3 regions of the Mesobacillus sp. ABV4_180 genome follow, and region 3 is predicted to be linked to each of the others. Evidence: riboswitches for the same ligand, from Rfam matches in the RefSeq annotation. Region 3 holds a riboswitch; each other region holds the start of a gene.
The links. A riboswitch is a leader RNA that binds a small molecule or an ion and turns the genes downstream of it on or off. The one in region 3 is predicted to bind S-adenosylmethionine.
Positions count from the first base shown of each region.

Region 1 (2,201 bases), 2.8 Mb from region 3:
AACCTGCGGCCTGTAGTCCCATTTGAAAGAACCAGTCGGAAAACTGAGGAGAAATATATTGAAAGAAAAAAGTATCAATTATTCCCTGCATCATCTTCGGGCGGTCGTTTAATGCTTCTTTAAGCAATTTGCCTGCATTTTCGGCTGTAAATCCTGTTGGGGCTGCAGCATCAACAAGGACCAGCCTTGATACTCCGTAACCATTGTACCGGGACATATATCTGATTGCGATCGCACCTCCAGTAGAGTGGCCAACCAGGGCAAAATTATTTAATTGAAGTGTCTCAACTACCGCGCGGATATCATCGGCCAATCGGTCAAAAGTGTATCCAGACATTGGTTTATCCGAATTCCCGAAGCCCCTCCAGTCTATCCCGATGCAACGGTACCCCATGGATGGAAGAACATTAAATTGATATTCAAACTGTTTATGGCTCAACGGCCAGCCATGCAAGAAAACAATGGTCTTGCTTCCTCCAGGATTAATGTCTTCAACATACAAATTCACACCTTGTTCTACAGTAACAAAGTAACCCATGCCCAAGCCTCCTCGATGAAAGTGGTATCGAGCATAAGATATTCATTTTTTTAACATAGGTGATTACCTAGAACTAAGGAAGGTTGAGGAAGCTAACTTGAAAAAAGGTAAAACCTAAAGCAAACTAATTTCCATCAACGAAAGATGGTGTAGCAAAAGATATAAAACTTTTGGGCACCTTCTTTTAATTTTTTCAACGGCTGGATCTCACCTCATCCTTATAATCCGAATTTCCCATTTTCCAAATTTCGAGAAAAATTCCAAATAAAATGATTGACACTTTCTCTATGCCACAGTAAAGTAATAAACAAGATTTAAAACCGAATATTCGTTACCTTCTTATCAAGAGAGGTTGAGGGACTGGCCCTATGACACCTCGGCAGCGGACTCCTTTTGGAATCTGTGCCAAATCCAGCAAGCGCAGCTTGACAGATAAGAAGAGGCCAACTTTTTAATTTGATGTCCTCTTCTTTCTGAAGGGGATTTTTATTTTTCCGGAATTCCCTACCTACAACTATATATCAATACTTTCTTATCAAGAGAGGCGGAGGGACTGGCCCTATGAAGCCTCGGCAGCGGACCCCTTATGGGGGACTGTGCCAAATCCAGCAAGCAAAAGGCTTGGGAGATAAGAAGAGAAGTTTGTCCTGTATTTTTTCAGGCGTGCCCTCTTCCTATTTCCGGGAAGAGGGCTTTTTTGTTAATTGAAAAAGCATGGATGAACCATCTACAAAGGAGGCAGAAAGGTGATTACTTTTCAGAAAGTAGAAAAAGTATACGAAAGCCGCGGGCAAAAGGTAGCCGCGCTAAATGGAATTGATTTAGAAATTAACGAAGGCGAAATATTTGGAGTCATTGGTTTTAGCGGCGCAGGAAAAAGTTCATTGATCCGCTGCGTGAATTTATTGGAACGTCCGACTTCAGGACAGGTGATTGTTGATGGCTGCGACCTGACTTCCCTTTCTGTAAAAGAGGTCAGGGAGATTAAAAGGAATATCGGGATGGTATTCCAGCATTTCAATCTCTTAAATTCGAAAACCGTTTTTGATAATGTGGCCATGCCGCTGGTCCTCGCAAAAATTCCAAAGGCACAAATAAAAGAGCGGGTTCATCAGCTTCTTGAATTTGTCGGCCTTGCTGATAAAGCAGACAGTTATCCGGATCAGCTATCCGGCGGCCAAAAGCAGCGGATTGGAATAGCACGGGCACTGGCAACCCAGCCGAAAATCCTGCTGTGTGACGAAGCGACTTCTGCACTTGATCCGCAGACAACAAGCTCCATTCTTCAGCTTTTGAAAAAAATCAACAAGGAGTACAACATCACCATTTTAATCATTACCCATGAGATGTCAGTCATCCGTGAAATTTGTGATCGCGTGGCTGTCATTGAAGAAGGAAGAATTATTGAGGAAGGCACTGTCTTTGATGTCTTTTCTGCTCCGAAAACGAAAACGGCAAGGAACTTTGTCAGCTCCATCATGAATGACACTATCCCAGATTCAGTTCGAACGATTATTGATGGGCACTCCGGGCTTCAAAAGGTATTCCGAATCAATTTTGTCGGTGATTCAGCCGGCCAGCCGCTTTTATCACAGCTTGCAAAGAAATTTGATGTAAATATCAATGTTCTTTTTGGAAATATTACCGAGCTTCAGGGCACCCC
Region 1 is NZ_JBSWTJ010000001.1:1,139,191-1,141,391, reverse strand. It holds gene ACXAEA_RS05635 (alpha/beta fold hydrolase) at 1-538, opposite strand, end outside; SAM riboswitch class I at 875-977, shown strand; SAM riboswitch class I at 1,068-1,173, shown strand; gene ACXAEA_RS05630 (methionine ABC transporter ATP-binding protein) at 1,285-2,201, shown strand, end outside.
Region 1: linked by a shared signal. The riboswitch ahead of ACXAEA_RS05630 (methionine ABC transporter ATP-binding protein) and the one ahead of ACXAEA_RS19900 (trans-sulfuration enzyme family protein) in region 3 are both predicted to bind S-adenosylmethionine.

Region 2 (2,201 bases), 630 kb from region 3:
TTAACCAGCAAAGGGACCATTCCAGGATGGATACCCGCGGAAGGCACCGGGAAGGCTCTTTTGAATTGATCCACAACAGTCAGTGACTCGGCAATGGACAACGCCTGCTGCTTCTCAAGTGCGACACTTCCATATGGGGATGGGAAGAGAGAAAAATCTGCTCCAGCGTAGCGTACAAGTTTGCCTAGCAATAAAGAATGCGAGAAACCATATTCCTGTGCTGAAGTCAATGCACCACTTACTGCAGGATGTGCCATAATCGGGATACTGATTTCATCATCTTCTCTCAGTTCCTGCAGCACATCCAATCCGTAGGCAAAAACATTGAACAGCAGTGCATCCGCTCCCAGCTCTGACGCTTTCCTTGCTTTGTCCCTCAGCTGCGTGGTCCTTCCTGTCAGGTTGGCAGCATATAATGTTCTGTGTCCAGTAGTTTCATAGACATCATCGAGAACCTTTTTCCCTAAAGCGATCCTCTTCTCAAAAGGAGTAAGCTCATTCTCAAACAGGATTTCATCATCCTTGATCAGATCGACTCCTCCCAGGCTCTGTTCCTTTAGTTGTTCCAACAGGAAATCCAAATCGCGGCCGATTACCCCTTTGAAAATGCTCATCAATAAAGGACGGTGGTGAACACCTAGCTTCGTTCGAATTCCTTCAATTCCAAAACGCGGACCTGGAAAAGCTTTTTTCAGTTCGTCCCCAAAATCAAGATCTACTAATTTCACCTTGCCATCAAGAGATAACTTGCCAAATACCGTTGTGAGAATTGCCGGCAGGTCAGGCGAAAAATTGATTGCTGGATAAGCAATCTTAATGATTGCGACTGTTTCTGAATTTTCATCGAGACCTGTTCCTTCAACAGAAACGACTCTCCCTTTATGCTTTTTCAGCTGTTTTTGGTCCAGCTCAGGCAAGTCTGTCCAAGATCCCACTGTCAATCCAAGTGCAATTCCCTCTGCTTTTTTTTCTGGATTATGCTTAGCGTCATGGACTATATAAGTTGCTGTAATTTCACTCAAGTAGATCAATCCTTTCCAAAACTAAAACTTATTCAACAAGGGTTGAGGCATAAAAAAAACCTCTTCGAAAAGAAGAGGTTAGAAAATACACTAAACTCTTCTTATCTTTCAGCTTTCGCTGCAAGAATTAGCACCGTGCCCAGCATAATTGCTGGGTCGGTTGCCGGGCTTCATCGGGCTCGTCCCTCCGCCTGCTCTTGATAAGAAAATAATTTAATCAAGTTATTTAATTGGTTAAAGTAAATTTATTAATTAGGATTATGTCAGGTTCATAAATTAATGTCAACAATTTTTTTGAAAATTCCTAAGCTTTCAATTCGACTGACAGCTTCCTGCAATCTCTGTTCTGAAGTCAGCAATCCTACCCTTACAAAGCCTTCGCCGAACTCTCCAAATCCAACGCCAGGCGCCACAGCAATATGCGCTTTTTCCAGCAAGAAGTCAGCAAATACAACGGATGTAAATGGTTCGGGAACCTTTAGCCACGCGAAAAAAGATCCTTTCGGAGCAGTAACGCTCCAGCCGATTTTTGTCAGCCCCTCAATTAAAACATTCCTTCTGGATTCATATAAATCATTCAGTTCGGCAACACAGTCCTGTGGCCCTAGCAATGCTTCAGCTGCTGCTTCTTGGACTGCACCAAACAAACTGACATACATATGATCCTGAAGCAGGTTGATTGCCGCAATGACACTCTTATTTCCTGCTGCAAAACCAACACGCCAGCCGGCCATATTATACGTTTTAGATAAAGTATAGATCTCGATTCCGACATCCTTCGCGCCGTCTGATTGCAAAAAGCTGTATGGACGCTGTCCGTCAAAACCAATGCCTCCATATGCAAAGTCATGGACAATACAGATTTCATTTTTCCTGGCAAGTTCGATCGTTTCATCAAAAAAATCCTTGTCTGCTACGGCACCCGTAGGATTGTTTGGGTAGTTAAGAAACATCAGCTTTGCTTCCGATAGGACCTTTTCACCAAGCTCACTGTAATCGGGCAGGAAGCCCTTCTTTTCCCGCAGCGGCATCGTTACCATTTTCGCCCTTGCAAGTTCTACACCTGACCAGTAATCCGGGTAGCCTGGGTCAGGGACAAGAATAGTGTCCCCTGGATTCAGAAGGCATTGGGGAATCTCAACGAGACCTGCCTTGCCTCCAAAAAGGATTGCGATTTCC
Region 2 is NZ_JBSWTJ010000001.1:3,260,512-3,262,712, forward strand. It holds gene mtnW (2,3-diketo-5-methylthiopentyl-1-phosphate enolase) at 1-1,022, opposite strand, end outside; SAM riboswitch class I at 1,121-1,229, opposite strand; gene ACXAEA_RS16765 (aminotransferase class I/II-fold pyridoxal phosphate-dependent enzyme) at 1,292-2,201, opposite strand, start outside.
Region 2: linked by a shared signal. The riboswitch ahead of mtnW (2,3-diketo-5-methylthiopentyl-1-phosphate enolase) and the one ahead of ACXAEA_RS19900 (trans-sulfuration enzyme family protein) in region 3 are both predicted to bind S-adenosylmethionine.

Region 3 (2,201 bases):
GCAAGCATCCTCGCATTTTCCGACTGAGCCTTCATTCTTAATGCCAGTGTCTTCAATCCTCTGCAAGTAAGCCAGGCTTCGAATGGACTCAGGTTCGCACCGAGATTCACGATTCTAGCACGTGCTTCAGTGATTAAATCCTTGCGGCCTACTACGACTCCTGAAGTGACATCGCTATGGCCGCCAATATATTTCGTGGCACTATGGACGACAAGGTCCGCACCGAGCAAATACGGACGCACATGGAGCGGCGTGGCAAAAGTATTATCCACCAGAACGGTGAGATTATGTTTCTTGGCCAGCTCAATGACCTCTTCCAGGTTTTCGACCCGAAGTAGCGGATTGGTAATGGATTCCGTGTATACTAGCTTTGTATTTTCCCTGATTGCCGCTTCAACATTGCTCAGGTCGGAAAACGGGATAAATGTCGTCTCGATGCCAAATCGTTCAAGCTCTGATTTTAGCATATGGAAGCTGCCTCCATAGACATCATCTGCCGCGACAATGTGGTCGCCGCTCTTCACCACAGCCAGGACGCCAGCAAGAATCGCCGACAGCCCAGAAGATGCCGCCACTCCATCCTCCGCATGCTCAAGTGCTGCAACGGATTGTCCCAATTCATCCGTGTTCGGGTTCCCTACCCTCGAGTACAAATAATCTCCTTCACCCTGGTAAAAGCCCTCCAGCTCATCCAGATCGTTAAATGTAAAAGCCGATGTCTGATAAATCGGCGTTGCCTTACTTTTAATCCCCTTCGGTTTGTTATGTATCGAATGAAGCACTTCTGTTTCGAAATTTCCTGCCATCTCGCCCACCTGCTTTTTCTGTAATGTAAAAAAACCTCTCCAATAAGAAGAGGTTTCGCGCGCAGCATCCCCTCTTATCTTCAGACGTGAATCTTCAGGAATTAGCACCTTTCACCGAAATGAAGGTTGCCGGGCTTCACAGGGCCTGTCCCTCTGCCGCTCTGGATAAGAGTTATTTCAATTTTTAAATATCATTTGTAATAGGCAGTATATCAGCAAGGCAGGCGCCTCGTCAATGTGGAACCGCCTTGATTAATTGACCACCGAAAAGAGTGTATATGAGGTTAATCCTCCGCAGGGTCACTGTCAAGCAAGTCCCAGGGAGTAATTACGCCGACCGGCTTCCCGTGGCGGTCTCCCGTTTCAGTGATGATGACTGCCTGGAGCTTCTTTCCTCTCGTGTGATAGCGTTCAAATAGTTCTTCGATATGATAAAGTGAAGCATCTTTATCGACAAAAGTAACGAAATAATTTTTGTCTTTCTTCAATAATTCTTTCACTCGCACATCTTCAATCGTCACGACATTATCCGAAAAATGCTTCGCCATCCACTGGATGATCTCTGTCGAAGTCAACAAGGCAACATATTTATCATCTTTGTCATAGACAGGGAATCTTGTAAAATCAAACTTGTTGATCACTTTTAGAACATCTTTAAGATAAGCATCTTCATAATAGTAGAATACCGGGCTGGTCGCGATTGAAAGTGCGGTCTGTGGCTTTTCGAATTCCCTGCATATCTCCTCGATTCGTTCAACAACTTCAATATGAGGCTCGGCGATATAATAATCCGCGTTCACCCGCTCATGGACAATCGCATTCCTCAGCTTGGCGAACTGGTGCAGCTCACTCTTATACTTCCTGATCAAAGATTGATTCTTATAGCCAGAGTAAAGCAGCTCGACGAACGCATCACTGTCCGTCCCCTTCACCATTTCCTTCAAAGCCTTATGAATCCTGTTGAAAGCCGTCTCGAATTTCCCAGACTGCTCTTTATGCTTTACTTCATGGTCCTTATTCTGTGCTTTATTTTGGGACTTGCTTCTGTTATCTTTGTTTGACGTTTCACTTACATTATTATTTGAGGATGTTTTCGCATTTTCTTTCCGCTTAAGTTTGTGTTCATCCATTTCCTTTTCTTTAGGTTTCGGGCTTGTGCGAATATATGGTTTATTGTTGTGTTTTTTATGCGTTTTTTCAGCCTTTCGGTTTGAAGATGGCTGTTGTTTCTTTTGTCTATTTTTAACTTGAGTATCGTTAGCCAACATGGTCCCTCCAAAAATCAAATATCTTACGCTTCTTCAATACCCATAAATGCAGATCTTCTAATCCTGGTTATATAATCTAAAAATACCAGAAACACATGATGAATTGCCTTTTATTTTTGAAGTTTAT
Region 3 is NZ_JBSWTJ010000001.1:3,893,765-3,895,965, forward strand. It holds gene ACXAEA_RS19900 (trans-sulfuration enzyme family protein) at 1-806, opposite strand, end outside; SAM riboswitch class I at 878-978, opposite strand; gene ACXAEA_RS19905 (CBS domain-containing protein) at 1,091-2,071, opposite strand.